Regions from separate parts of the Brenneria nigrifluens DSM 30175 genome, predicted to be linked through region 1. Evidence: predicted binding sites of a transcription regulator. Region 1 holds the regulator's gene; each other region holds the start of a gene.

Region 1 (10,298 bases):
GCGAGTCATTGTTCATCAGGCGGATAATGTGCTGTCCCTGATAAAGCGCCAGCATGGTTAACAGGGAAACCACCAGCGCCAGAAAGAAGGATTGCCGAACCTGATGCGCGATACGATCGCGGCGACCGGAACCATTTAACTGGGCAACCACCGGCGTCAGCGCCAGTAATAATCCGTGCCCGAACAAGATGGCAGGCAGCCAGATAGAGGTGCCTACGGCAACCGCCGCCATATCGGTGGCGCTGTAGGCGCCGGCCATAATGGTATCAACCACCCCCATGGATGTCTGAGACACTTGTGCAATGATGACAGGAACCGCGAGCGCCAATAACTTACGCGTTTCAGACAGGTACTTCTGCACAAACACCTTCCTTGAATTAACCAACCGGATAGCGGGATAATTAAACTTGGATAAACACAATGATATCGCCGATAGAGATAAGGTTGATATTGTAACGACTTGCCTGAAGTAAACCAGCTCGCCGGCGAATAAATTAACCGCGGACATCATGGCGGTTAATATGTCCGGCGATTATTGGCAATGCGGTTTGGTTTTCATCTTCATATGGGGCACACTGCATGCTAGCGACTTATTTCAATCAGCGATGCGCGCGTCGGCGGTATCGCCCGGCAGTTATTTCTTTACACAGTTTTAAGAGGCAAGCCTGATGTTTACCGGTATTGTTCAAGGCACCGCGCCGGTGGTGTCCATTGATGAAAAAGCAAATTTTCGTACCCATGTGGTGCAACTTCCGCCCGAATTACTGCCGGGATTGGTTCCCGGCGCTTCCGTGGCCAATAACGGCTGCTGCTTGACGGTAACCTCGGTGGAGGGCGATCGCGTCAGTTTTGATTTGATGAAAGAAACACTGCGGTTGACCAATCTGGGGGATATTAACGCGGGCGATATCGTCAACCTGGAGCGGGCGGCGAAATATGGCGACGAGATCGGCGGGCATATTATGTCCGGTCATATTATCTGTACGGCGGAAGTGGTGAAAATTCTGGTTTCAGAAAATAACCATCAGATTTGGTTCCGTCTGGCGGACGAATCGCTGATGAAGTATGTGCTGCATAAAGGGTTCATCGGCATTGACGGGATCAGCCTGACGATTGGTGAAGTTACCCGCAACCGCTTCTGCGTGCATTTGATTCCCGAGACGCTGCACCGCACCACGCTGGGACAGCGGCGCCTGGGGCAACGGGTGAATATCGAAATTGATCCGCAGACACAGGCGGTGGTAGATACGGTAGAACGGGTCTTGGCCAGCCGGCATGCGTCCGAGCTGCCGTCCGAGGCGTAACGCGTAAATCCGCGCCCCTGCCGGTTGGATAATCGTGCGGCTTTGGGGGACGGTTTGACGTCAGGCTATTTTAGCGCGGAACCCGTACGCCGCCTTCGATGCCGTTGATGCTGAACAGCACCTGCCATAGCTGAATATTGCGGGCGCGAAACGCGCCGGCGCAGGCATTAAGGTAGTAGCTGAACATACGGCGGAATCGCGCGGAATAGCGATCGGAAATTTCCGGCCAGTGTTGCTGGAAACGCTGGTGCCAGGCCATCAGGGTGCGATCGTAATCGGCGCCGAAGTTATGCCAGTCTTCCATCAACATATAGGGTTCGCTGGCATGGGCGATATGTTGTACGGAAGGAATGCAGCCGTTGGGGAAAATATATTTATTAATCCATGGATCGACTTTGGAGCTGGTTTTTTTGGCGCCGATGGTGTGCAGTAAAAATAACCCGTCCGGCTTAAGATTTTTACTGACCACCCGGAAATAGGTGTCGTAGTTGCGCGGTCCGACATGCTCGAACATGCCCACCGAAACCACCCGATCGAATTGCATATCCAGATCGCGATAGTCCCGCAGCAAAATCGTGACGTCCAGATCCTGGCAGCGCTGCTGGGCTAATTTTTGCTGTTCTTTGGAAATAGTGACGCCGCAAACGGAGACGCCGTACCGGCGTGCGGCGAATTCCGCCAATCCGCCCCAGCCGCAGCCGATATCCAGCAGCGTCATTCCTGGCTGAAGCTGCAGCTTTTCGCAGATCATCTCCAGTTTGTCTTCCTGCGCCTGCTCCAGGGTGGATGCCTGTTTCCAGTAGCCGCAGGAGTACTGCATATAGGGGTCCAGCATCAGCGAAAACAAGTCATTACCTAGATCATAGTGCGCTTCGCCGACTATCCAGGCGCGTTTTTTGGATTGCAGATTCATCAGCCGTGCGGCGGCGACGCGCAAAATATCTTTCAGGTGCTGAGGTATTTTTTCATCCAGTCCGGCGCGTAGTATGCGATGAAAAAAAACGTCCAGCCGCTCACATTCCCACCAGCCATCCATATAACTTTCACCCAATCCCAATGATCCTTCACGCAATACGCGTTTAAAAAAATCAGGATTCTTGACCTTGATATCAAAAGGGCGGGAACCGTTGATTTTTACATCGGCCATGTCCAGCATTTCACGCACAATCCGGGACCATGACGTATGATGACGGCCCAGTTCCTCGACATCCTCTACACATGATGAACTCATAATTTCTCCCTACCTTGCTGCTCGCGAAACACCCGCAAGGAAAGCATAGACAATTATTACCAATCGGTATCGGTGGGATCACCCATCGTCTACTCTCCGAATATCAGAGGAAAATGAAGAGAAAAAAGCCGGTACGCAAACACGTAGAGGCACTCATCCTAAGATAAATACGCAAACTCCCTATGCGCTTAACGCTCAAAGGATAGTGAATTAAATATATACCCGTCATACTTCAAGCTGCAGATGCGTTGGCTGCATTACTCGGCCCCTCCCTGGGCCTCACCCCGTTGGGGCCGCTGCAAGCAGCGTTCAAATCTGCTCCAGGCAGATTTGTCAGTCACCCGAATCACTTACTTGAGTAAGCTCATCGGGATTAAATGAGAGACATCCTGTCTCTCACCGCAGGCCAGCCGTTAGCTGGTCAAATTCGTTCCCGACGAATTTGTCCTTCCCTTGCCGCCTTCCTGCAACTCGAATTATTTAGGGTAAAAATTATGATTGTCGTGCTAAAAACTGCTGTTCAGTTTATGACTGCTTCGGCCAAGGTACAAGTATAAATTGGCCGAAGCATTGTTGGCGTGGCGCGCGTTTCCGTTCTCAGGAGTAACGTCGTTAATCGCGGAATGGGCCGTCGGCCACGGAACGGCGTTCGATAAGGGCGGGGTGTACCTCAATGGTCTGTGCGTCTTCCCTCTTGCTGGTGATGCGGTCCAGCAACATGGCGAAAGCCGATTGCCCCAGCCGTTCTTTAGGCTGATGGATGGTGGTCAGCGCCGGGGTGAAAAAGCGGGAATGGCGGATATTGTCGTATCCGATGACCGAAATATCCTGGGGAACGCGCAGCCCCAGCTCATCGGCGGCGCAGATTGCCCCCATAGCCATAATATCTCCGCCGCAGAACACCGCCGTCGGCCGGTGTTTTTGCGCCAGAATCTGATGCATCGCCTTATAGCCGGATTCAGGCTCGAAATCTCCCTGCACGATCCATTCATCATGAATCTGAATATTGGCGTCGTTCAGCGCTTTTAAAAATCCAAGATAGCGCCCGCTGCCGGTATTCCGTTCCTGAATGCCGGGAATGGCGCCGATATCCCGATGGCCGCGCTCTATAAGGTAGCGGCCCGCCATATAGCCGCCCTCAAAGGCGTTATCAATAATGGTATCGGTAAAATCGCTGTGGGCCTGCCCCCAGTCCATGACCACCATCGGAATGTTGCGATAGTCTTTCAGCATGCTGAGCAATTCAGGCGGGTATTCGGCGCACATAACCAGCAATCCATCGACGCGTTTTTGGGCCAGCATGGAAAGATAGGCGCGCTGTTTATCGAGATTGTTATGTGAGTTACACAAAATCAGCGTGTAACCTTTGGCGTAACAGCTGTTTTCGACGGCTTCAATGATTTCAGCAAAGTAGGGAGCTTCGCTTGAGGTCGCCAGCAAACCAATGGTTTTGGTGTGATTGACCTTAAGGCTGCGGGCGACGGCACTGGGTGAATAGTGTAATTCCTTGATTGCCGTCCTGACGGCGGCCCTGGTCTCTTCGGCGACGAAACGTGTTTTGTTGATCACGTGCGATACGGTTGTGGTAGAAACGCCAGCACGTTTTGCCACATCTTTGATCGTTGCCATGTAAAAATGACTCCTGAAGCGACTTACTTACAGTCGTAAGTATATTGTTAATCGTTTGCCTGCGTTTAATGTTCTCTTTCCAGATAAAAACAGGGTTTCAGAAGGAGAATGCCGAATGTTACACCTGAAGGGGCAAGGCTGGCGTTTTTCGACCGATACACCCATACGCGGCCTGTCGTCAGACAGCGGATTTTGTCCGATTTGCCACTAAAGTGGAAGCGGTAATTTATACTATTAGCGAGACGCCGGTATGAGATTTTTTTCTCAAACTATGAAAGACTGTCAATCGCAATACGCAGTTTTACCCTGAAGTTTGGACGGTCGATACTTTCTTTTGATAATTGGTGTGCGCGAAAAAGGAGACGCCTATGGATACTGACCTGAAAATATCGTTGCTGGCTACCATCGGCGCGCTGGCGATGATCTTGATATTCAGCTTTGCCGCCGTACTGAATTAACGGCCCTGGGCCGAGTCTCTTTTTTATCTTCACGGACAGGTTTAAAGCGTAAAACCTGTCCGCATTCTCTCCGCGCAGGCGTTGGCCCCTAGCCGGTTAACGAACGGTCTGGGGAGTGACCACGCGGCGTGCGCCGACATAGTGCTCCCGCCAGTAATCTTCGCTCAGTTTACTAATACGAATATCCGCGCCGCTACGCGGCGACTGAATGAATTTTCCGTTTCCCAGATAAACCCCAACGTGATCGGCCGCGCCGCGATTGTTGATGCGGAAGAACACCAGATCGCCGCTTTCCAGCTCGTTTTTGCTAATCGGCGCCGCATCGCGCAGGTGGTACATTTCATTCGCCGTGCGCGGGATAGCGATTTTGACCACGTCTTTATAGGCGTAATAAACCAGACCGCTGCAGTCAAAGCCGGTGAACGGCGATGCCCCTCCCCAGCGATAAGGTTTACCCATCTGGCCCATCAGCTTATTCATCGCCGTTAATTTGGCATGTTGAAAGCGTTTTTTATGCGCTTCGCTTAGCGTCAATCCTTTTCCCGTTTTGTCTTGCCGCGCGGCTTTGGTTTTGGAATGGGCGGAGTAAAGCCTGTGGCGGGTTTCCGGCGGCAATTTTTTGAGGTTTTTTTTAACCAGCGCCGGCGTACTGCCCGTCGTTCTTGACGGCGCCTGCTGCCGTTTATGTCTGGTGGAGCGGGGGGTTTTAGCGTTATCGGCGGTTGCAATGACTTTGACGGTAGCCGTTTTTTTACTCTTTTGCGGCGCCAAATCCGGCGTATACGGGGCCGCCTGCGCCAAATTCACCAACAGGTGGCTGAAACATAATATAAAGAGGCCGGTAAATAAGCGCATGATAGCAACGAGCGGTAATAGTCCTTAAATCGCCGATACGCACAGTATTCCCGAAAACGACATTATAAAACAGTGGGAATATCTCCTTTCTTCATACAAAATAGTGAAAAAAAGTTAATGGTGGTTTTTTCGGTGGATTTATCGTCACTGGCGCGGTGAATTATCATCCAATAAGGCCGTGCCGCGGTGAAAATATACCCACATAAAAAATAGCGTTTTTTTGTGGCTGCCGCCCTCGGTACAATATCCTTGAGTGGATGGCGCTGTAACGGCTCATCTGATAGATGGTTAATTAGCCATCCTATAGGTTAAGGAAGCAAGAGAATGACGACAACGACAATTGAAAAGATTCAGCGCCAGATCGCTGAAAACCCGATTCTGCTGTATATGAAAGGTTCGCCTAAATTGCCAAGCTGCGGATTTTCCGCCCAGGCGGTACAGGCGTTGTCTGCTTGTGGCGAACGTTTTGCCTATGTCGATATCCTGCAGAACCCGGATATTCGCGCCGAGTTGCCCAAATATGCCAACTGGCCGACGTTTCCCCAACTGTGGGTCGACGGTGAGCTGGTCGGCGGCTGCGACATCATTATTGAAATGTATCAGCGCGGCGAGCTGCAGCCGCTGATTAAAGAAACGGCGGATAAATACAAATCCCAGCAGCAAGATCAGGAATAAGTCCGCCGGGAGCCGCGTGTATAAGCGCAATGCCTGCCTTATGACGAAACCTGCCGTATAACGAAGAGAGGGGAGCGAAAGCCGCCCTCTCTTTTTGCCAGCTTGCTTAGCTTGCCGCGGAGGCGGCGGCCGGTTGGTTTTCATCCAACGCGATCGGCCATCCGCCCATCCGCTTCCAGCGGTTGACCAGTTCACAAAAGAGCAACGCCGTCTGATTGGTGTCATAGAGGGCGGAATGCGCCTGGCTGGAATCAAAAGCGATACCCGCGGCGATACAGGCTTTGGCAAGCACGGTTTGTCCCAGGACCAGCCCGCTAAGCGCGGCGGTGTCAAAAGTGGCGAAAGGATGAAAGGGATTGCGTTTAAGGCCGCAGCGCTCGGCGGCAGCCATGATAAAGCCATGATCAAAGGTCGCGTTATGCGCCACGATAATGGCCCGGTTGCAGCCCTGATCCTTCAATCCTTTGCGCACGACCTTGAATATCTCATGCAGGGCTTCGTATTCGCTGACCGCGCCACGTAACGGGTTGCCGGGATCGATGCCGTTAAACGCCAGGGCCGCGGGTTCCAATACTGCGCCCTCAAAAGGCTCAATGTGGAAATGTAGGGTTTCATCCGGCTGCAACCAACCATCGGCGTCCATTTTTAATGTTATTGCTGCGACTTCCAGCAAGGCATCGGTTTTGGCGTTAAACCCGGCGGTTTCAACATCGATCACCACCGGGTAAAACCCGCGGAAACGACCGCTCAGGGCGTTGAGGTCATTTTTATCAGCCATTAGTCTCTTAATCTTTAGCAGAATGCAGCGCGTATTATGGCAAATTTTGTCGAGAGATGCAGTATGCGCGGGAAGCCGGCGGACGCCAATCAGTCGCCCGCCGAGATTGATCAATTGCCGAGTCCCTGGCCGGATTGGGATTTTTCTATCAGTTCGATTTTATAACCGTCCGGATCTTCAACGAACGCAATGACCGTGGTGCCGCCTTTTACCGGGCCGGCTTCGCGGGTTACATTTCCGCCCGCATGGCGAATGCGATCGCAGGTGGCGGCCACGTCATCCACTCCCAAAGCAATATGACCATACGCATTACCCAGATCGTAACGCTCCACGCCCCAGTTATAAGTCAGCTCGATGACAGCGCCTTCGCTTTCCTCGGTATAACCGACAAATGCCAGAGTATATTTATACTCCGCGTTTTCACTGGTGCGCAGCAGGCGCATACCTAACACGTTGGTATAAAAGTCGATAGAGCGTTGTAAATCACCAACACGCAGCATGGTGTGAAGTAGGCGCATAATTTTAATTTCCTCGGTTGGCTACCGTGATAAACGGCAACATGACGAAAAAAGCTAACGGATAAGAAGTATAGCGTTGTAGATATGCCGAGTCCAAGTCATTGCCGGCCAAGCAGAATGATAACGTAGGAAAATCCCCTTGAATTATAATGGATATATAATTATTTTACTTGTTACAGTCAGCAAAGACTTGCCAGCGAGAGCGATCGGGGCTTCAATAAACGGGGTAGTAGAAGGAGGCGCGGTGCCTGAGCAATTTGAACTCTTTGCTGTTCCCAATCCTTGCCGTGGCGTTTGTCTGTCCGATGAGCGTGGTTTTTGCCGCGGTTGTTTTCGCAGCCGCAATGAGCGTTTCACCTGGGGGCAGATGAGTGAGGTGCAGAAACAGGACGTGCTGCGTTTGTGCCGGCAACGAATGAAACGCCGGTTGCGCAGCGGGAAATCAGAGTCGCCCGCGGAGTCGCGGCAGCCGTCTTTATTTTGATGCTATCTAACGGCGACTGAATAAAATAAGTCCGAGATCGTTTTTACCACAGCTTTATTTGATAGAATTCTATTATTCAAAAATAATAAAAATAATTTTTCCATTTCTATAAATCAGAGTTGATTGCAATCCAGGGACATAACTTAGCATGCTAATTATAAGGAGAGTTTATGGAATTGCCACTAGGATCTGATTTAGCTCGTTTGGTGCGAGTTTGGCGCGCACTAATTGATCATCGGCTAAAACCGCTGGAACTGACGCAAACACATTGGGTGACGCTACATAATATCTACCATCTTCCGCCCGGTCAGTCTCAGATTCAACTGGCTAAAGCGATAGGTATCGAGCAGCCTTCATTGGTTCGAACGCTGGATCAATTGGAAGATAAGGGTTTGATTACCAGACATGTGTGCTCACATGACAGACGCGCCAAGCTTATAATGCTTACCGAAACGGCGGAACCGATCATACAGGCGGTCAATGATGTAGTCAGTCGCACCCGTAACGAAATTCTATTCGGCATCACCCCTGCACAGGTCGATGAATTGGCTTTGCTGATTTCTCGTTTGGAAAAAAATATACTGGCGTTACATGACAGCCAGTCTTAGTTAATCTTTCATCGCTATATTTGCGGCAAAAGAAATAGCCTTTGGCGATTTTACCGGTTGTATTTTTGCTAAATTTTTAACAACAACGTAATAATTATTGATGGTAATCACCACCGTGCAGGTGGTGATTATGATCATGGATTAGCGTGGTGAAACGGTAATACTGCGGCCGTTGCTGGCCATCGCCACTCGTTGCCCGGCGCTGAATCTGGTTTCGCCCTGTTTTTGAACCACCATAATGGTGCTGCCGTCATCCTTACGGATTTCCAGTTCCACGCCTTGAGTCCGGTTTAGCGCGCCCGTAGCGCTTTGGCCGGCTACGCCACCCGCAACCGCGCCCGCGGCGGTCGCCAGACTACGGCCGGATCCCCCTCCGACTGTGTTGCCCAAAAAGCCCCCCAGAACCGCGCCGCCAAGCGCGCCGATGATATTGGAGTCCTCACCCGCCTGAATTTGTATCGGACGTGTTGATACAATGGTGCCGTAAGTGACGGTTTGCACCTGCTTGGCTTCGGATGCGCTGTAAACATCTCCTGAAAGCGTACTGGTATTGGCGCAGCCAGCCAGGGTAATACCAGCGAGGGTAACCACAAGCAAACGCTTCATCATAATAAATACTCCTGTAATGGCGATATGTCGGGCTGGCTCAGCCTCGGCCGACGATGGTATACGGCTAAATTATGGTCTGGCTTAATGTTCCATTCCACTCTTTTTACTCTTTTTTGCAGAATATAATAGTGTCTTTAAATTGACGGTAAACAGAGAGAAAAATCTGCCGTCCCGGTTTTTGCTATACTGTTCCTCGTCACTCGGCCACATTTTTAACAAAAATTCAACCGCGATAACAAAACATAAAAAATATAATAATTCAGTGTCTTAAAATGCTATTTTTATCCTGGGCCCACGTTTAATGTTAGTTTTCTTTACCCTGCGGGGAAAAGGTCATGAAATGAGATCAGGCAGATATATCGGTGTGATGTCGGGCACCAGCCTTGACGGTATTGATGTGGTGATGGCGGCTATTGATGAATACACCGTGGCGCAACAGGCCAGCTATAGCCACCCGCTGCCGCAGGATATCAAAAAGGCCGTTCTGGGCATGTGCCAGGGACAGCAGGTCACGCTGTCCGCGCTTGGGCAGTTGGATACCCGCCTGGGGGTCCTGTTCGCCGAGGCGGTACTGGCACTGCTTAAAGAGACGGGAGTGAATGCGCGGGATATCACCGCTATCGGCTGTCACGGGCAGACCGTCTGGCATGAGCCGCACGGCGAGGCGGGCTGTACGCTGCAAATCGGTGATAACAACCGCGTTGCCGCCATGACCGGCATTACCACCGTGGGCGATTTTCGCCGCCGCGATCTGGCATACGGCGGGCAGGGAGCGCCTCTGGTGCCGGCGTTTCATCATGCGCTGTTACAGCACCCGAATGAGCGACGCATCGTACTGAATATCGGCGGCATCGCCAATTTGTCGCTGCTGGTTCCGGGGGCCGCCGTACGCGGCTACGATACCGGTCCGGGAAATATGTTATTGGATGCCTGGATCTGGCGTCATTGCGCGCAACCCTACGATAAAGACGCCAAATGGGCGATGGCGGGGCAGGTTGACCCTCTGCTACTGCGGCGCATGGTGGCCGATCGCTACTTTTCCCTGCCGGCGCCGAAAAGCACCGGGCGGGAATACTTTAATCTGGGCTGGCTGGAGAAAAAACTGGCAGGGCTGCCGCCGATCCCGGTTCAGGACGTTCAGGCCACTCT
Region 2 (10,298 bases), 250 kb from region 1:
CATCGATTTCGGCCTCAATCTTATTGCCCGCAACGACGGCATTATCCGCGTCGGCGACACGCTGGAAGTGCTGGCGACCAAACCGCCGCGTCCTTATGGTTCAGGTAAAGTCGTGGAGAGCGTCGCGCTCAAACCGCAAGGCGAGCAGAAGATAACCATTGAATATCAGGGACAACGCCTGAAGGGAAACAATCAGCAAATCCTGCTGGAACAGCTGGAGCAGCATGGGGTGCGTATCCCCTATTCCTGCCGTGCCGGAATATGCGGCTGCTGTAAGCTGACGTTGTTCGGCGGAGAAGTTGCGGCACTCAAGGAAAGCGCCGTTGGCGAAAATGGCGCCATTCTCGCATGCAGTTGCATTCCGCAAAGCGATATCAGGCTGCAATAGAAGAGATGCCGGGCGTTAAACCACCTTGGCGAACTGAAAAGGAGACGGCGTCTGTTGGTCCGCCCCCTGAACGGCAACGGGCAATAATCTGTCGTGCATGATTTTTATCGCCTCCCCCAGCGCTATCATCTTGCCATTCAGCATCAGCTGTTCCTGAGCCAGCAGACACAGGCTGGCTTTATCGCCGGCCTCGGCGACCAGGAAATACGCCGCGTCATTATTTTCCGTCAGTCGAACCTGAACAATATCGCCGGTTTGCGGCGCGGGCGTGGCGTCTGAAGGCTGCTGTACAAAATGCCAGCTTTTGGGCATCAGCGGTTTGAGAAAACGGCTGGCGACCAGCGCATTCAATATTAATTCGCCCTGAAGGTCGCGGCTCAATGTCATTTTTTGGCATTTTTCGTTATAGGTAAAAAATAATGCCGCGTCTTCAACGCAGAATGCGCATTCATTAAAAGCATCCGGGGTTAGCATTTTAGACGGGAAACGCGAACGGAATAACATGCCGTTGGCGAGATCCAGCATCAGCCGATCGTGTTCGGTATCAAAATACCAGCGCCAGTTATCGTCAGGTTTCAACTTCATATTATTTACCCTTCGCCTTTTGTTACACCTATTTATAGGAAATGGCTGATTGCAAAACCATGCAATAAAAAACTATGCAATAAAAAAACCGGCAGGTGGTGATAGCTTATTTATGCAAACGAGTAAAATATAGACCAGCCGGGGGAATAAATAAACCCCCCGGAGATAAATGAAAGGCGGAAATGATTAAATATGCGTCACGATATCTTTAATCAGTCGCGGACCGCGGAAAATAAAGCCGGAATATATCTGAATCAAGGTGGCGCCGGCATCCAGCTTTTCCCGAGCGGCAATCAAAGAATCAATACCGCCGACGCCGATAATCGGCAGGCGTCCGGCTAATTCTTGAGATAACCGACGGATAATTGCCGTACTTGACTGCTGTAAAGGACGACCGCTTAATCCCCCGTCCTGACCGCAGTAATTTAATCCCTGGATCAATTTTCGATCGAGCGTGGTATTGGTGGCGATGACCCCGTCAATGTTATGACGCACCAGGCTATCCGCTATCTGGATCAATTCTTTCTCGGAAAGATCCGGCGCGATCTTTACCGCGACCGGAACATATTTCTGATATTTCTCATTTAACTCGGCCTGCTTATTTTTTATAGCCAGTAAAAGATCGTCCAGCGCCTCTCCATATTGCAGGCTGCGTAATCCCGGCGTATTAGGCGAAGAGATATTTATCGCAATATAGCCGGCATAAGGATAGATCTTATCCATGCAGATCAGATAATCTTCTTTCCCCTGCTCTACCGGCGTATCTTTATTTTTACCGATATTGATCCCTAATACGCCGCCGAAACGCGATTTTTTTACCTGCTCAACCAGATAGTCGACGCCCTGATTATTAAATCCCATGCGGTTAATCAGCCCTTCCGCTTCGACGATACGGAACAGTCTCGGCTTATCATTTCCGGGTTGCGGACGCGGCGTTACGGTGCCCACTTCAATAAACCCGAACCCCATCGCGCCCAGCGCATCAATACAGTCGCCGTCTTTATCCAGCCCGGCTGCCAGGCCGAGCGGGTTTTTAAACGACAGCCCCATGCAGTTGACCGGCTTGGTGGGAACGGACTGACGGACGAGAAATTCGAGAGGGGTATTGGTGATACGACGTAATTGCCGGAAGGTCAGTTCATGCGCTCGTTCTGGATCGAGCTGAAATAAAGCTTTCCTGATAACGGGATAGAACATATCGTCTCCTGAGATCCCCATTGCAAATAAACAAAGTCGGAATACGGCGAAATGGTAGTGCCATCACTGCGGAAAGTAAAACGTTTGCGCGCGGAGACCGGCGCTATTCCTCCTTGGGCAGGAATAGCGCAATGGAAAACGCAGGCCAAATGGCATGCGCATAGATCAATACCAAACCCGGCTTTAATCCTGCAACGCTTTGCCGATCTTCTCGAACAGATCGCCGGACAGATTTTCCAGCGATTTTAACTGCTCCAGCGCCTGACGCATCAGCGCCTGCCGTTTGGCGTCGTAGCGTTTTAAACGAATTAAAGGCTCGATTAATCGCGCCGCGACATGCGGGTTGCGGGTATTGAGATCGGTCAGGATCTCGGTCAGGAAGCGGTAACCGCTGCCATCTTCCGCGTGGAACGCCGCAGGATTGGATGCCGTAAACGCGCCGATCAGCGCGCGCAGGCGGTTGGGATTGTTCAGGCTGAACGAACGATGCCGCTGTAGTTCGCGCACCCGTTCCAGCACATCCGCCGCCGGGCTGGTGGCCTGAAGGGTAAACCATTTATCCATCACCAGACCGTCCTGATGCCAGCGCTCGTCGAAGTCGGCCAGCAACGCATCGCGCCCCGGCAACGAGGCGCTCACCGCGGCGGACAGCGCCGCCAGCGAGTCGGTCATATTATCAGCCTGCCGATACTGCGCGTTCACCAGCTTATCCGCCTGGGCCTCATCGCCAAATGCCAGATAGTACAGGCAAATATTACGCAGGGCGCGTTTACCGATATCGCCGTGTTCAATACGGTACTGCGGCGTCAGGTTGGCGCGATAAACCGCCAGCCACTCATCCGCCATTTCTTTCGCCAGCGCCCGAACCATGCCGTCGCGCACGGCGGCGATGGCCGTCGGATCGATGGTTTCGAACAGTTCGGCGATCTCATTTTCGCTCGGCAGCGTCAGGATCTGCGACGCCAGCATGGGATCCAGTTTGTCGTCCAGCAAAATGGCGCGGAACGCGTCAACAACATGCATGGGCAATGAAAGCGCCTGCCGTTGCTGATAGCGGGAAACATTCAGCCGCAGGTAATTCGCCAGCAGACTCTGCGCCGCATCCCAACGGGAAAACGCATTGCTGGCGTGGCGCATCAGAAAGGTCAGCTGTGCGTCGCTCCAGGCATAGTTCAGTTTTACCGGCGCGGAGAACTCACGCAATAAAGAGGGAACCGGCTGGCAGGGAACCTGATCGAAAATAAAGGTTTGTTCCGCTTCGGTAACGTTCAATACCGAAGACAACGGCTGCCCGTTTCTTTGCAGGGGGATCGTCTCTCCCTGGCCATCGTAGAGTTCAATATCCAGCGGAATATGCAGCGGCAGCTTTGGCTGCTTGTCGGCCCCTGCCGGCGTCGCCTGGGCGACGTGCAGCACATACTGCTGGGATGGCGCGTCGTAATCGTCACGGATGGTCAGAACCGGGGTGCCCGACTGGCTGTACCAGCGGCGGAACTGCCTCAGATCCACGCCGGAGGCGTCTTCCATCGCCTGAACAAAATCGTCGCAGGTCGCCGCGCTGCCGTCATGGCGCTCAAAGTAGAGCCGCATGCCCGCCTGGAATTTTTCCTCGCCCAGCAGGGTGTGCAGCATGCGAATCACTTCCGATCCTTTTTCGTATACGGTCAGCGTATAGAAGTTGTTCATTTCTATTACCTGATCGGGACGAATCGGGTGCGACATCGGGCTGGCGTCCTCGGCGAACTGCGCCCCTCTCATCACCCGCACATTATCAATGCGGTTGACCGCGCGGGAGCCCAGATCGGAGCTGAACTCCTGATCGCGGAACACCGTCAGCCCTTCTTTCAAGCTCAGTTGGAACCAGTCGCGGCAGGTCACGCGGTTGCCGGTCCAGTTATGGAAATATTCATGACCGATCACCGCTTCAATATTCAGATAATCTTTATCGGTGGCGGTTTCGGCCTTGGCCAGCACATATTTGGAGTTGAATACGTTCAGCCCTTTATTTTCCATCGCCCCCATATTGAAGAAGTCCACCGCGACAATCATATAGATGTCGAGATCATACTCCAGTCCGAAGCGGGTTTCGTCCCACTTCATGGCATTCTTCAACGAAGCCATGGCCCAGTCGGCGCGATCCAGATTGCCGCGATCGACGTACAGCTCAAGCGCCACCTCGCGGCCGGAGCGGGTGGTAAAACGATCCTCCAGAAGATCAAAATCCCCGGCGACCAGCGCGAACAGATAACAAGGCTTGGGGAACGGATCCTGCCATTCGATCCAGTGCCGGCCGTCGGCCAGCTCCCCCTGGGCAATCCGGTTGCCGTTGGAAAGCAGATAGGGATAGCGCGACCTGTCGGCGGTGATGCGCGTGGTGAATTTCGCCAGCACGTCCGGGCGGTCCAGGTAATAAGTGATATGGCGAAAACCTTCCGCCTCGCACTGCGTGCACAGCGCGTCGCCCGACAGGTACAATCCTTCCAGAGCGCTATTGGCCGCCGGGTTGATCTCGGTTTCAATGCTCAGCGTAAATTCGGCCGGCAACTGCGTCAGTATCAACCCGCCATCCTGCTGCTGGTAATGCGGCCATGACGCGCCATCCACGCTCAGGCTCACCAGCTTCAGGCCTTCGCCGTCCAGCTTTAGCGGCGCCCCCTGCTCGCCCTGCAGCGTCACCTGGCTCACCGCCTTTACCCTGGTTTGCTCGGCGTGCAGGTCGAAATCCAGCGCTATCTCGGTGATGGTGTAATCCGGTGCCCGGTAGTCGTGGCGATATTTCACTTGCGGCTGTTGATTCATATAAAGTTTTCACCTCGTTATAAGCTTCAGTAACTCAGTCTATTCCTGTTACGTCAATGTTACCATGACAAAATAATGCGAATAATAATCATGCCGCAGCACATTTGAATCTCGCCTCCGGCACCCCAATATGTTGTGATAAGGTAATATTTGGCCAAGCAAGGTATACTGTTCGAACCTTGCCGATTGTCCCGCTAGCGGACACGCGTCTAACGAGGATGCTGTAACGCATTATGACTTTACACACTCCCCCGATCCTGACCTCTGTGCTGGATACCGATGCCTATAAGCTGCATATGCAACAGGCGGTGTACCAGCACTATTATCATGTCGATGTGGCGGCTGAATTCCGCTGCCGCGATGATGAGCTGTTAGGGATCCATGCTGAAGAGATCGCCGAACAGGTTAATCTTATGCAGCACCTGGTTTTGAGCGACGAAGAATTTAGCTATCTATCATCTTTGCCTTTTTTCAAAGCGGATTATCTCGACTGGTTGCGGAAATTTCGTTTCAACCCCCGGCAGGTGAGTATCAAAAATCATCACGGCAGGCTGGATATCCGCATTGCCGGGCCGTGGCGCGAAGTGATTTTATGGGAAGTCCCGCTGCTGGCGGTAATCAGCGAGGTCGTCCACCATAACCGCTCGCCGCGGATCGTGCCGCTTCAGGCGGTTGATCAACTGCATAAGACGCTGGATCACTTTCGTAAAATCAGCGCGGACGTGGATACCAGCGGTTTCAGACTGATGGATTTCGGCACCCGCCGGCGCTTTTCCCGTGAAGTGCAGCGGATGATTGTCGCCACATTGCAGACCGAGTTTCCCTATTTAATCGGCACCAGCAACTATGATTTGGCCCGCCGTCTAAACCTGACGCCGGTTGGCACCCAGGCCCATGAATGGTTTCAGGCGCACCAGCAAATCAGCCCGGAGCTCGCCAACAGCCAGCGCGCGGCATTACAGATGTGGCTGCGCGAATATCCCGACCAGTTAGGCATCGCGCTAACCGACTGTATTACCATGGACGCCTTTCTGCGCGACTTCGACCGCCCGTTCGCCGCCGCTTATCAGGGACTGCGGCATGATTCCGGCGATCCCATCGACTGGGGTGAAAAAGCCATCGCCCATTATCAGCGCCTGGACATCGACCCGTTAAGCAAAACGCTGGTGTTCTCCGATAATCTGAATCTCGATAAGGCGCTGCGCCTTTACCGCCATTTCCGGCGGCGCATCAATCTGGTGTTCGGCATCGGAACACGTCTGACCTGCGATATTCCCGGCGTTAAGCCATTGAATATCGTTATCAAGCTGGTGGAGTGCAACGGTAAGCCCGTCGCCAAACTTTCCGACAGCCCCGGTAAAACGATTTGTCAGGATCAGGCCTTCGTCAGTGAATTGCGCAAGGCGTTCGACCTGCCCCGCGTTAAAAAAGCCAGTTGACCGCCGCATCGCGGCCCCGATGATTGCCTGATCTTTAACCCGCCCGCGCCGGAATGCATAAAACTTATGGCATTCCGGCGATTTCTGCTTGTGTCCTGCTCGACGGCAAGTAACATAACGAATTACCCTTTTCAGGGTCATCCACTGTTTCTAAACAATATTTGATTGAAGAGAGAATTTTATGAGCGTAGTGCCTGTAGTCGACGTACTGCAAGGCCGTGTTGCCGTTGACAGCGAAGTCACCGTGCGCGGCTGGGTGCGTACCCGGAGAGATTCTAAAGCCGGTATCTCCTTTGTTGCCGTTTATGACGGCTCCTGCTTTAATCCACTACAGGCGGTGGTGAATAATAATCTCTCCAATTATAAAGATGATGTGCTGCGTCTGACCACCGGCTGTTCGGTGGAAATTAGCGGCAAAGTCGTGGCCTCCCCGGGCGAAGGGCAGAGCTTTGAGCTGCAGGCATCCGCGGTGAAGGTTGTCGGCTGGGTGGACGATCCCGATACCTACCCGATGGCGGCCAAACGCCACAGCATCGAATATCTGCGCGAAGTGGCGCACTTGCGTCCGCGCACCAACATGATCGGCGCCGTGGCCCGCGTTCGTCATACGCTGGCTCAGGCCATTCACCGTTTCTTTCATGAAAATGGTTATTTCTGGGTTTCCACCCCGCTGATCACCGCTTCCGACACCGAAGGCGCCGGCGAAATGTTCCGCGTTTCCACCCTCGATCTGGAAAATCTGCCGCGCACCGAACAGGGCAAGGTGGATTTCAGCGAAGACTTTTTCGGCAAAGAAGCCTTTCTTACCGTATCCGGCCAGTTGAACGGCGAAACCTACGCCTGCGCCCTTTCCAAGGTGTATACCTTCGGGCCGACGTTCCGCGCGGAAAACTCCAACACCAGCCGCCACCTGGCCGAGTTCTGGATGATCGAGCCTGAAGTGGCCTTTGCTTCGCTGGATGATATCGCCGGCCTGGCGGAAAAACTGTTGAAATACGTGTTCCAGGCGGTGCTGGATGAGCGCGCGGACGATATGGCGTTTTTCGCCCAGCGCGTGGATAAGGAAGCGGTCAGCCGTCTGGAAAACTTTATCACCGCTGATTTTGCCCAGGTCGACTATACCGACGCCGTGGAAATCCTGCAAAACTGCGGTCAACGGTTTGAAAACCCGGTTTACTGGGGCGTCGACCTCTCTTCCGAGCACGAACGCTATCTGGCGGAGCAACACTTCAAAGCGCCGGTGGTGGTTAAAAACTATCCGAAAGATATCAAAGCGTTCTATATGCGCATGAACAGCGACGGTAAAACCGTCGCCGCCATGGATGTACTGGCGCCGGGAATCGGTGAAATTATCGGCGGTTCCCAGCGCGAAGAGCGTCTGGAACAGTTGGATAACCGTCTGGAAGAGATGGGACTGAAGAAAGAAGACTACTGGTGGTATCGGGATCTGCGCCGTTACGGCACCATTCCGCATTCTGGTTTCGGTTTGGGCTTCGAGCGGCTGATCGCCTATGTTACCGGAGTACAAAATGTGCGCGACGTTATTCCTTTCCCGCGTACACCGAGAAACGCCAGTTTCTAAATAAAAATTTAATATAAGTAAAACAAATATGTAGAAAAGAAGAGTCGGGTCTCCCGGCTCTTTTTTTTTAATTTTAGTTATGGCTCACAAAGTTCCCTTAAATTTACTTTTAGTAACACAATTTTTCCATTTGTTACCCGATTACGAAGTTAGTATCATTTTCGGAGTGGATTAACGGGCTGGTGAATGGAAAACTGCGTTCAGACACAGGACGACACCAAACTTTCAGTAATGGTTCCCTATACTTCGTATAGTTGCGTAAGGAATTGTTTATGGCAGTGGCAGGTGTCTGAATAACACCAATGAGGGTAATAATGATGAAGCGCAATATTCTTGCAGTGGTAATCCCGGCTCTGTTGGCTGCTGGCGCAGCAAACGCGGCAGAAGTCTATAACAAAGACGGCAATAAGCTGGATCTGTACGGTCGTGTTAATGCCAAGCATTATATTGGTGGTGATAACAGTAATCAGGGTGATGGCGATACGACGCATGCCCGTCTGGGTTTCAAAGGCGAAACGCAGATTAACGATGAGCTTATCGGCTATGGTCGTTTCGAATATGAGTTCAGCGGCAGCAGCACAGAATCCGGCAGCGGTGCAAATAGCAAAACCCGCTTTGCTTACGCCGGTCTGAAATACGGCGATTACGGTTCTTTCGATTATGGTCGTAATTACGGTATCGTTTACGATTCATTAGCTTGGACCGACGTGCTGCCGGAATTCGGCGGTAGCGGTGTCTACACGGATGGTCTGACCGGTCGTACCACCGGCGCGGCAACTTATCGCAATTCCGACTTCTTCGGTCTGGTTGATGGCCTGAGCTTTGGTCTGCAGTATATTGGTAAAAACGACCGTGATACCGCTGGAATTGGTGAAAAAGCCAATGGCGACGGTTGGGGTACTTCTCTGACCTATGAGTCTGATATCGGCGTAGGCGTTACCGCCTCCTATGGCGCATACGATCGCACCAACGCCCAGTCACAAGACAATAAAGGCCCTAAAGCTGAAGCCTGGGCGACCGGTCTTAAATACGATGCCAACAACCTCTATCTGGCGGCCACCTACGGTCAGTACCGCAACCTGACCCGCGTAGAGGCTGGCACTGGAGATGTTTACGCAGACAAAACCAAAGTGTTTGAAGTTGTCGCGCAATATACCTTTGATTTCGGTCTGACCCCTTCTCTGGCTTTTGTTTCCTCAAAAGCCAAGGATGATCAGAGCGGCAACAACGATTACGCGGAAAAATATGTCAGCGTCGGCGCGACCTATGCCTTTAACAAAAACATCTCTCTGTGGACTGAATATGTTATCAGCCTGATTGATGACGACAACGACTACTATAGTACTGCAGGCAATAACAGAACCGACGATACCGTTGCCGTTGGTCTGAAATACCAGTTCTAAGATTGATAGTGCAGCCTGTGGCTATTTAATCGTACATATTGCATAAAAAAGGCAGCGCTTCGGCGCTGCCTTTTTGTTCTTCTATAACCAGCGCCGACTTGTAGCGTCTTTTATTTTGCCTTTCCCCTCCCGCCGGATTATTTCCCTTTATTTTTTTTAACCCAACGGTTGGCAAAGCCTTTTACTGGCGGTAATCTGGAAATTCTTGCTTAATCTTTGTATGGAATACCCTACCAATGTTTGAAAATATCACTGCCGCACCCGCCGACCCTATTCTTGGGCTGACCGATCTTTTCCGCGCCGATGAACGTCCGCATAAAATCAATCTGGGCATCGGCGTCTATAAAGATGAAACCGGTAAAACGCCGGTGTTAACCAGCGTTAAAAAAGCAGAACAATTTTTGTTGGAAAACGAAATTACCAAAAACTATCTGGGCATTGACGGTCTGCCGGCATTCAGTCAATACACTCAGGAATTGCTGTTCGGTAAACAAAGCGCCATTATCGTCGACAAACGGGCGCGTACCGCGCAAACTCCGGGCGGAACGGGCGGTCTGCGCGTCGCCGCCGACTTTATCGCCAGGCAGACCACCGCGAAACGTATCTGGATAAGCAACCCGAGCTGGCCGAACCATAAAGGCGTTTTCTCTGCCGCCGGTCTCGACGTGCGCGAATACGCTTACTACGACGCCGCCAACCATGCCCTGGACTTTGACGGACTGTCAAGCAGCCTCAATGCGGCGCAGGCCGGCGATGTGGTGCTGTTCCACGGCTGTTGTCACAACCCGACCGGCATTGACCCCACCGCCGAACAGTGGACCCAACTGGCCGAACTTTCGGTAGCAAAGGGCTGGCTGCCGCTGTTTGATTTCGCTTATCAGGGTTTTGCCCGCGGGCTGGAAGAG
Region 3 (10,298 bases), 1.1 Mb from region 1:
GATCGCGTCCGCGCGGCGCAGCAGGTCGCAGTACTCTTTCTTCACTTCGCCCAGCACGCGCACGCCCAGCCCCGGCCCCGGGAACGGATGGCGGAACAGCATATTGTACGGCAAGCCCAGTTCCAGGCCGATTTTGCGCACTTCATCCTTGAACAGCTCTTTCAGCGGTTCCACCAGGCCCAGTTTCATCTCTTTCGGCAGTCCGCCGACGTTGTGGTGCGATTTGATGACGTGCGCTTTACCGGTTGCCGACGCGGCGGATTCGATAACGTCCGGGTAGATGGTGCCCTGCGCCAGCCATTTGACCAGGTCCTGTTTGCAGGCTTCTTCGTCAAACACCTCGACAAATACGCGGCCGATGGTTTTACGCTTCACTTCCGGGTCGTCAATCCCGGCCAGCGCGCTCAGGAAACGCGCCTCTGCCGGCACATGCACAATATTCAGGCCGAAATGGTCGCCAAACATCTCCAGTACCTGATCGGCTTCATTCAGACGCAGCAATCCGTTATCCACGAATACGCAGGTGAGGCGTTTACCAATGGCGCGGTGCAGCAGCATCGCCGTGACCGAGGAGTCGACCCCGCCGGACAGGCCGAGGATGACATGATCGTCCCCCACCTGCTGACGAATACGCGCCACCGCGTCGTCAATAATCTTGGCGGGCGTCCACAACGCCTCGCACTGACAGATATCGCGCACAAAACGTTCCAACAGACGCTGCCCCTGACGGGTGTGCGTCACTTCCGGGTGGAACTGTACGCCGTAAAAACGCTTCTCTTCGTTGGCCATAATGGCGAACGGGCAGGTATCGGTACTGGCTATCGTGACAAAATCAGCGGGGATGGACGTCACTTTATCCCCGTGGCTCATCCATACATCCAGCAGCGGCGCGCCTTCCGCACTTATCGCATCCTGAATGTCGCGCACCAGCGCGCTGTCGGTTTTCACTTCAACCTGGGCATAGCCGAACTCACGTTCATTGGAACCTTCAACGCGACCGCCCAACTGCATCGCCATCGTCTGCATACCATAGCAGACGCCCAACACCGGCACGCCGGCCTGGAAAACATACTCCGGCGCCCGCGGGCTATCAAATTCGGTGGTGCTTTCCGGACCGCCGGAAAGGATAATCCCGTTAGGGTTAAATTCGCGGATCTGCGCTTCTGTGACATCCCATGCCCACAGTTCGCAATAAACGCCCAGTTCACGAATGCGTCGTGCAACCAGCTGCGTGTATTGCGAGCCGAAATCCAGAATAAGAATGCGGTGTTGATGAATGTTTTCTGTCATAAGAGGCGTGTTCCAAAATACGAATTGAAGCAATAATGATTAAACCCGGCGAATAGTACCGGGTTTAACGCTTTAAATCAGCCTGCAAATCACCTTATGAACCCATGCGGTAATTCGGCGATTCCTTGGTAATGGTAACGTCGTGGACGTGGCTTTCCTGAATACCGGCGCCGCTGATGCGCACAAACTCGGCCTGGGTACGCAGCGCATCGATCGTGCCGCATCCGGTCAGGCCCATACAGGAGCGCAGCCCCCCCATTTGTTGATGGACGATCTCTTTCAGACGGCCTTTGTAAGCCACGCGCCCTTCGATACCCTCCGGCACCAGTTTGTCCGCCGCATTGTCGCTCTGGAAGTAGCGATCGGAAGAGCCTTTGGACATCGCCCCCAGCGACCCCATTCCGCGGTAGGATTTGAAAGAGCGCCCCTGATACAGTTCGATCTCGCCGGGAGACTCTTCGGTACCGGCCAGCATCGAGCCCACCATCACACAGGCGGCCCCTGCGGCTATCGCTTTGGCGATATCGCCGGAGAAGCGGATACCGCCGTCGGCAATCACAGGAATACCAGTGCCTTCCAGCGCTTCGACCGCGTCGGAGATTGCGGTGATCTGCGGTACGCCCACGCCGGTGACGATACGGGTGGTACAAATAGAGCCGGGGCCGATACCCACTTTAACCGCGCTGACGCCGGCGTCCGCCAGCGCTTTTGCGCCCGCGGCCGTCGCCACGTTGCCGCCGATAATCGGCAGGTTCGGATATTTGGCGCGGGCATCGCGGATACGCTGCAACACCCCTTCGGAATGGCCGTGTGAAGAGTCGATCAACAAAACATCAACGCCCGCCGCAACCAGCGCGTCGATACGTTCTTCGTTGCCGTCACCGGCGCCGACGGCCGCCCCTACGCGCAGACGGCCGTGTTCGTCTTTACAGGCGTTGGGTTTACGTTCCGCTTTCTGGAAATCTTTTACGGTGATCATGCCGAGCAGATGAAACTGGTCATCCACCACCAGCGCTTTCTCAACGCGTTTTTCATGCATTCTTTGCAGAACGACTTCGCGGGCTTCGGCGTCTTTTACCGTTACCAGGCGCGGTTTGGGAGTCATCACCGCGCTGACCGGCAGATCCAAATCGGTGACAAAGCGAACGTCACGGCCGGTGATGATACCGACCAGCTCATTGCCTTCGGCGACGACAGGGTAACCGGCAAACCCGTTACGTTCGGTCAGCTCTTTTACCTGACGCAGCGTCGTCGTCGGGGTAACGGTCTTAGGGTCGATAACCACGCCGCTTTCATATTTTTTGACCCGGCTGACTTCTTCAGCCTGACGCTCAATAGACATATTCTTGTGGATAAATCCCAGACCGCCCTCCTGAGCCAGCGCAATCGCCAGACTGGATTCCGTTACGGTATCCATCGCGGCGGACAGCATAGGAATATTCAGGCGAATGGTTTTCGTCAGTTGAGTGGTTAAATCAGCCGTGTTGGGCAGAACGGTGGAATGGGCGGGAACAAGGAGAACGTCGTCAAACGTCAGTGCTTCTTTAGCGATACGTAACATGGGCAATATCTCACCAAGGTGGATGTGAAGAACGGATAAAATATTGCCGTGGCATTATACAGAGCGTAACCGGTTGCCTCCAGCATTTTTTTGATAAAATGCTTGATTACCTGTTGCAGGCAGGTAGTATCAATCAATTAAGCCACTGTTTTAAAATTTGATCTGGCTCACAATGTCCCAATTTCCCTCCGCCGCGATTTTTACCGTTAGCCGCCTGAACCAGACGGTTCGACAACTGCTGGAAATGGAGATGGGGCAAATCTGGCTTTCCGGTGAAATCTCCAACTTTTCTCAGCCGTCATCCGGCCACTGGTACTTTACGCTGAAAGACGAGCGTGCGCAGGTACGCTGCGCCATGTTCCGCAACAGCAACCGCCGTGTTACCTTTCGCCCGCAAAACGGCCAGCAGGTGCTGATTCGCGCGGCGATTACGCTGTACGAACCGCGCGGCGATTATCAGCTGCTGGCGGAAAGCATGCAGCCGGCGGGTGATGGTCTCTTGCAGCAGCAGTTTGAACAATTAAAACAGAAGCTCGCCGCAGAAGGGCTTTTCGATCAGCAATTTAAACAGGCATTGCCAAGCCCGCCCAGACGAGTCGGGGTGATCACCTCCGCCAGCGGCGCCGCCCTGCACGATATTTTACAGGTATTGCAGCGGCGCGATCCTTCCCTGCCGGTGGTGGTCTACCCGACAGCGGTGCAAGGCAACGACGCGCCGCAACAGATTGTGCGCGCCATTGAACTGGCCAACCGGCGCGGCGAATGCGACGTGCTGATTGTCGGCCGCGGCGGCGGTTCGCTGGAAGATTTATGGAGCTTCAACGACGAACGGGTGGCGCGGGCCATTTTTGCCAGCCGCATTGCCATCGTCAGCGCGGTCGGCCATGAAACCGATGTCACCATCGCCGATTTTGTCGGCGATTTGCGCGCCCCCACGCCATCGGCGGCGGCGGAACTGGTCAGCCGCAATCAGCTCGAACTGCTGCGTCAGATACAGTCCCAGCGCCAGCGGCTGGAAATGGCGATGGATTATTATCTCGCCCAGCGCAGCCGCGAATTTACCCGCCTGCACCACCGTTTGCAGCAGCAGCATCCGCAGCTGCGGCTGGCGCGCCAGCAGACCCAATTGGTCAGGCTGCGCCAGCGTTTAGATGAGGGGGTGCAGTTGCAGCTCAAACGGCTGTCGCGCCGTAGCGAGCATCTCCAGCAACGGTTGGCTCAGCAACAGCCGCAGCCGAAAATCCACCGCGCGCAGCAACGTCTGCAACAGTTACATTATCAGTTACAACACGCCCTTGAACGTCAGCTCGGCCGGTATAATCAAAGGCTGGGCGCCGCCTGTTCGCACCTGGAAGGAGTCAGCCCGCTGGCGACGCTGGCGCGGGGCTATAACGTCACCACCACCTCTGCTGGACTGATGCTGAAAAAGGTGGCCCAAACCGCGCCGGGCGAAACCTTGAAAACCCGCCTGCAGGATGGTTGGGTCGAAAGCCAGGTCACCGCGCTGGTGCCGGAAAAGAGAACCGCATCAATAGCCAAAAAACGCCGAACATAGCATCGGCTTCCGGACTATACTTAGCGCTGTAGCTGTACGTCTGAATTGCCGATCGCCACCTTTCTCAAGGAGATAGAGGTATGAAGTCCAGACCGATTCACAGCGTCATCCCGCCCTACATCCTGCACCGCATCATCGCCAATGGTTCAGAAGCCCAGCGCCACTGCGCCCAGCTGACCTTGATGCATGTCCAGTCTCTGATGGTAAGCACTCACCCCATAGCGCAACCCCACCCATTGGCTTCTCCCGGTCTGGTTCACCGCGAAATTCACGATGCGGAAAACCAGCAGCAGTTGCCCGGCAAACTGGTGCGCGCGGAAGGACAAGACAGCAACGGCGATATCGCCGCCGATGAAGCCTATGACTACCTGGGCGTTACCTATGATTTCTTCTGGCGGAATTTCCAGCGCAACTCTCTGGATAATCAGGGGCTAACGCTGTCAGGCACGGTACATTACGGTCAGAATTATCAGAATGCGTTCTGGAACGGGCAACAAATGGTCTTTGGCGACGGTGACGGCAAGATATTCAACCGGTTCACCATCGCCATTGATATCGTGGCGCACGAACTGACGCACGGCGTGATAGAAAACGAGGCGAATCTCATCTATTTCAGACAGTCCGGCGCCTTGAACGAATCGTTGTCCGACGTTTTTGGTTCAATGGTGAAACAGTTCCACCTTGGGCAAACCGCAGAGCAGGCGGATTGGACGATTGGCGCCGAGCTGCTGGCCGAAGGGATCCACGGCACCGGCCTGCGCTCAATGTCGAATCCGGGAACCGCCTATGACGATCTGCTGTTGGGCACGGACCCGCAGCCCTCACATATGGACAAATACATTAACACCCGTGAAGACAACGGCGGCGTGCATCTGAACTCCGGTATACCGAACCGCGCATTCTATCTGGCCGCGACCGCGCTGGGCGGCTACTCCTGGGAAAAGGCGGGCTGGATATGGTATGACGCTCTGTGTGATAAATCCCTGCCGCAGAACGCCGATTTCGAGGTATTTTCACGCTACACCGTGAAGCACGCCGGGCAGCGTTTCGACCGGTCCGTGGCCGATATCGTCAAGCAATCCTGGGAAAAAGTAGGGGTTGTATCCGCTCAGGGAAGCCTGTAGATGAAGACATTACCTGAACTTAATGACGATGCCGTGGTAGAGCTGGCGCGTGAAGGCGGTATCGCCTGGATCCCCAAACTGGCCGGACCACGGCGTTTTGCCCTCGCCAACCTGCCGGAGTCAGAGCGGGAACGCATTTGCGCCGCTATTCGCAACGCATTGCCGCTGGCGCGCGACCCCGGAAAATCTGATTCTCCCGGACGCGGCGATCAATTTTATTATCGGATCCATATCAGCTATAGCCATCCACAGAAAAATCACTATGCCGAAGCGATATTGCTGGTTCCGGAGGAATATGCGCCTCCCGAATTGGAGGAACTGTGGCGTAATGGCATTCAGCAATGATGCCGTCAGGCGTCCACGGGAAGAAAGCTGAATACCACGCGTTTCTTTGAGATCAAACCATGCCCCTGCTGGCAAAAATAATCCACCGCGCCGCAGGCTTTCAGCACCTGAAGCAGGTAGTTGCATTCAGGGCAATAGGCTTCGCGCAGATAGTCCTGCCGACAGGCCGGGCAGTGAAAACAGTGGCCGTTTTTCCAGTTCATCACGCCATGACAGCGCGGACAAGTGACTTCCATCTTTTTCCCGTATCGCTAAATAACCCCGAGCGAACGCAAGAAATAGACGCCCAGGGCGATAACAAAGAACGAACCGGCGGTGGTCAGGCCGATAATATTGGCCGCCAGCGTCGGATTGCCGCCCATTGCCCGGGTCATCGCATAGCTGCCCGCCGCCGTCGGCGTGGCGGAAAACAAAAAAATCACCCCGAGCGTAACGCCGCGAAAACCGACCAGCCAGCCGCCCAACGTCAGCATGCCCGGCACCAGCAGCAGCTTGGCCAAGGAGGAGAGCGCCGCCACGTTGGATGAGCGAAAAATCATCCGCAGGTCGAGGCTGACGCCGGCGCACAACAGCGCCAGCGGCAGCGACAGCGCGGCAATAAAGCCGCCGGTCTGCTGGATCACCGTCGGCATCGGCCAGCCGCTTTTCGAATAACACAGGCCGCCCAGCAGTCCGAGGATCAGCGGATTGGTGACTATGCTCTTCAGCAGCGCGGGAATGCTGATCCCCCGCCCGTCAGCCTTACGCTGTAAACTGCGCGTCAAGGTGATAACCGACAGCACGTTAAACATAATCACCGTCACCAACAGATAAAGAGAACCGACGGCGACGCCCTCCTGGCCGTAGGCGCTCATGGCAAACGCCAGCCCCATAATGCCGGTGTTGGAACGAAACCCGCCCTGCACGAAGATACCGCGCTCGGTCGGTTCCTTAACCACATAAACCGCGGCGAACTCCAGCAGCAGATAGCACAGCAACGTGCCGCAGACCCCATAAATCACCAGCGGCAGCTGCTCCATAATCGACTGGTGATTGGTGGCCAAGCTGAAAAAAAGCAGGCAGGGCAAGGATACGTTAAAAACCAATCGCATGGCTGAATCGCAAAAAGCGTCATTCAGCATATTGAGTTTGCGCAGCGCTATCCCCAGCAGCAGCATTAACAGGTTCGGCACCGTAACGTTAAACGCAAAACTCCAGTTTTCCCAAGACATAAACTTTCCCGGCTATTCAGCAAAGCAATGCAGGGCGAATGTCGCCATCCGCCCCGTTTACCCGTTATTTGCTTTTTTTAAGGTGCTGCATCAAACGTTTACGCTTGCGTAACTGATTTGGCGTCAGCGTGTTGCGTTTATCCGCAAAAGGATTTTCGCCCTCTTTAAACTGGATGCGGATTGGCGTTCCCATCACGTTCAGCGAGCGGCGGTAATAGTTCATCAGATAGCGTTTGTAGGAATCGGGCAGATCTTTCACCTGATTACCGTGGATCACCACAATCGGCGGATTGTAGCCCCCCGCATGCGCATATTTCAGTTTTACGCGACGGCCGCGCACCAGCGGCGGCTGATGGTCATCGGCGGCCATTTGCATAATGCGGGTCAGCATGGAGGTGCCGACCCGGCGGGTGGCGCAGCTGTATGCTTCAGTCACGGATTCAAACAGATTTCCCACGCCGCTGCCATGCAGCGCGGAGATGAAATGAATACGGGCGAAGTCGATAAATCCGAGACGCAAATCCAGCGTCTCTTTAACCTGCTCGCGTACCTCCTGCGACAGGCCGTCCCATTTGTTGACCACAATCACCAGCGAGCGCCCGCTATTGAGGATAAAGCCCAGCAGCGAGAGATCCTGATCGGATATCCCTTCGCGCGCGTCTATAACCAGCAGCACCACGTTGGCGTCTTCGATGGCCTGCAGGGTTTTAATCACCGAGAATTTTTCAACCGTTTCGGTTACCTTGCCGCGTTTGCGCACCCCGGCCGTATCGATCAAGATATATTCACGCTCATCGCGCACCATCGGAATATAGATACTGTCGCGCGTGGTGCCGGGCATATCGTAAACCACCACGCGATCTTCGCCCAGAATCCGGTTGGTCAGCGTGGACTTGCCCACGTTCGGACGGCCGACAATCGCCAGTTTAATCGGCAAATCTTCAGGATTGAAATCATCCTCCGCGTCCTCGGCATTTTCAGTCGCCTGTTCGTCCGCAAGCTGTTCCGCCCAGTAAGCGGCGTTCTCTTCTTCTTCCGTCAGCGCAACGGGCTCGGCCTCGTCATCCTGTACAAACGGCAGCAGCACTTTTTCCAGCAGGGAGGAGACGCCGCGCCCGTGAGACGCCGCTATGGGATAGATTTCCCCCATCCCCAGCGCATAAAAATCGCCGATAACGGTGTCGGGATCGATGCCGTCCGTTTTATTGGCCACCAGAAACGTCGCCTTCTGGCGGCTGCGCAGATGGTGGGCGATGCCCTGATCGGCGGGCATAAGTCCCGCGCGGGCATCGACCATAAACAGCACGATATCGGCCTCTTCAATCGCCAGCAGCGACTGCCCGGCCATACGCGTTTCCACGCCGTCTTCCGCGCCGTCGATGCCGCCGGTATCGATGATGATGAATTCGTAGCCCTCCACTTCCGCACGGCCATACTTGCGGTCACGCGTCAGCCCTGGGAAATCCGCCACCAATGCATCACGAGTGCGCGTTAAGCGGTTAAACAGCGTGGACTTCCCCACGTTCGGACGTCCGACCAGCGCGACGACAGGTATCATTGTTACAACCTCATTACTTATATTTCAATACGTTACAGCAAGAATACCTGCTGACGATAAAAAGACGAAACGGCCCCTGATACTGTCAGGAGCCGTTGGGGGATCGCATCTGCCGGCGGCAGGGATCCAAACATTACGGTTTTTAACTAGCGGGTAAAGGCGTAAACCTCGCCGTTCTTCGCCTGAATAAGCAGCTTGTCGCTGGCAATCACCGGCTTGCTCAAGAAACCTGAACCGTCAACTTTCTGCTGTACGACAAAGCGGCCGTCAGACGTATTCAGCCAGTGCAGATACCCTTCGGTATCCCCCACCACCAGGTAACCATTATACAGCACCGGCGCCGTCAGGTTGCGGTGCAGCAGATCGCTCTGACGCCACAGGCTCGCGCCGCCGTTGGTGTTCAGCGCCACCACGCGGTCGGACTGATCGACCAGATAGATACGGTCGCCATCAACGATAAAATCGTGCACCGAACCCAGTTCCCGTTTCCACAGGATCTGGCCGGAACGCAGATCCAGCGCGGTCAGATTGCCGTTATAGCCCAGCGCGTAGACCACTTCGCCGACAATTACCGGCGTGGTATCGACGTCATTCAGGCGATCGATTTCCGTCGCCCCGCTGGGCTGCGAAATACGCTGCTGCCAGATTAACTGCCCTTCATTAATCAGCACCGCATTGACGCGTCCGTTGTCGCCGCCGACGATGGCCGCGCCAAAGGCGGTGGTCGGCGCGGATTCGCCGCGCAGAGAGAGCGTCGGCATATCCAGGTTAACCGTCCATTTAATCGCGCCGCCGCTTTCATCCAGCGCCTGCAACAGACCATTGCTGGTATGAACCAGCACCACGCCGTCGCTGATAACCGGACGGGACAGCACTTCACCGGCGACTTTGGTTTGCCATACCGGCGTTCCGTCTTCCGCGTTGAGCGCAAACACCTGCGCTCTTTCACTGCCGACATAGATATGGTTGCCGGATACCGCTACGCCGCCGGACAGTAAGGCGGGCGTATTACGGGAAAGAAAGCCGGTTTTTTCAGACAAATCGGCACGCCAGATTTCGCTGCCGTCGTTGAGATCCAGCGCTTTTACCGTCCCGCGGCGATCGGCGGCAAAGACGCGATCGCCCTGCCAGGCCGGGTGCAGATTGGAATAGAACTCACCGATGCCGCTGCCTACCGAGCGGCTCCACGTCTTCGTCGGCGTGAACTGATTTTCCACCGTCGGCAGTGGAGACATGGTAACGACATCTTCCTCGCTGTTAAACAGCGAACATCCGTTCAGCAGGGCGACAGAGACCAGTCCTACCAGAAGTGTTTTACGCAGTTGCATGGAATTCCTCTTAGCTGGACAGGTTATTCAGTTTCATACGCAGCAATGCTTGCAATGCCTGCGGTGGATTAGCGGCCAGACCTTTATTATAAGCTTCGCGCGCGGCCTGATTGTCCCCTTTGCTTACCAGGGCATCGCCACGCACTTCCGCCGCCAGGGCAACCCAGCCGTCCGACTTGATGGCCTCCAGCGTCTTCAGGGCTTCATCAGTCTTTTTCTCCTGGAGCTGAATGCGCGCCAAACGCAAATTCACCACGGCAAGCAGGTCGGCGTCTTTGGTTTGCGACCTGGCCTGCGCCAGCTGTTGTTCCGCTTTGGCAAAATCC

The links. Region 1 encodes PurR, which represses purine synthesis genes. Its sites were predicted from a motif close to CANGCAAACGTTTGCNTG; they were not measured.
Region 2: the regulator PurR is predicted to act here: its motif matches at 2,244-2,261, upstream of pyrD (quinone-dependent dihydroorotate dehydrogenase).
Region 3: the regulator PurR is predicted to act here: its motif matches at 2,914-2,931, upstream of guaB (IMP dehydrogenase).

Annotation. Positions count from the first base shown of each region.
Region 1 is NZ_CP034036.1:2,454,452-2,464,749, reverse strand. Features, by position in the region: gene EH206_RS11550 (MATE family efflux transporter) at 1-361, opposite strand, end outside; gene EH206_RS11545 (riboflavin synthase) at 669-1,304, shown strand; gene cfa (cyclopropane fatty acyl phospholipid synthase) at 1,375-2,535, opposite strand; gene purR (HTH-type transcriptional repressor PurR) at 3,148-4,164, opposite strand; gene cydH (cytochrome bd-I oxidase subunit CydH) at 4,533-4,622, shown strand; gene EH206_RS11520 (C40 family peptidase) at 4,719-5,477, opposite strand; gene EH206_RS11515 (Grx4 family monothiol glutaredoxin) at 5,802-6,152, shown strand; gene rnt (ribonuclease T) at 6,259-6,930, opposite strand; gene gloA (lactoylglutathione lyase) at 7,041-7,448, opposite strand; gene EH206_RS11500 (DUF1289 domain-containing protein) at 7,693-7,932, shown strand; gene slyA (transcriptional regulator SlyA) at 8,103-8,540, shown strand; gene EH206_RS11490 (outer membrane lipoprotein) at 8,682-9,149, opposite strand; gene anmK (anhydro-N-acetylmuramic acid kinase) at 9,490-10,298, shown strand, end outside.
Region 2 is NZ_CP034036.1:2,701,394-2,711,691, forward strand. Features, by position in the region: gene EH206_RS12720 (YcbX family protein) at 1-388, shown strand, start outside; gene EH206_RS12725 (cell division protein ZapC) at 404-973, opposite strand; gene pyrD (quinone-dependent dihydroorotate dehydrogenase) at 1,160-2,170, opposite strand; gene pepN (aminopeptidase N) at 2,354-4,969, opposite strand; gene pncB (nicotinate phosphoribosyltransferase) at 5,203-6,408, shown strand; gene asnS (asparagine--tRNA ligase) at 6,590-7,990, shown strand; gene EH206_RS12750 (porin) at 8,305-9,393, shown strand; gene EH206_RS12755 (amino acid aminotransferase) at 9,630-10,298, shown strand, end outside.
Region 3 is NZ_CP034036.1:1,307,239-1,317,536, reverse strand. Features, by position in the region: gene guaA (glutamine-hydrolyzing GMP synthase) at 1-1,290, opposite strand, end outside; gene guaB (IMP dehydrogenase) at 1,385-2,851, opposite strand; gene xseA (exodeoxyribonuclease VII large subunit) at 3,024-4,406, shown strand; gene EH206_RS06005 (M4 family metallopeptidase) at 4,487-5,530, shown strand; gene EH206_RS06000 (protealysin inhibitor emfourin) at 5,531-5,875, shown strand; gene EH206_RS05995 (zinc ribbon domain-containing protein) at 5,881-6,111, opposite strand; gene EH206_RS05990 (AEC family transporter) at 6,127-7,086, opposite strand; gene der (ribosome biogenesis GTPase Der) at 7,151-8,644, opposite strand; gene bamB (outer membrane protein assembly factor BamB) at 8,791-9,972, opposite strand; gene EH206_RS05975 (YfgM family protein) at 9,983-10,298, opposite strand, start outside.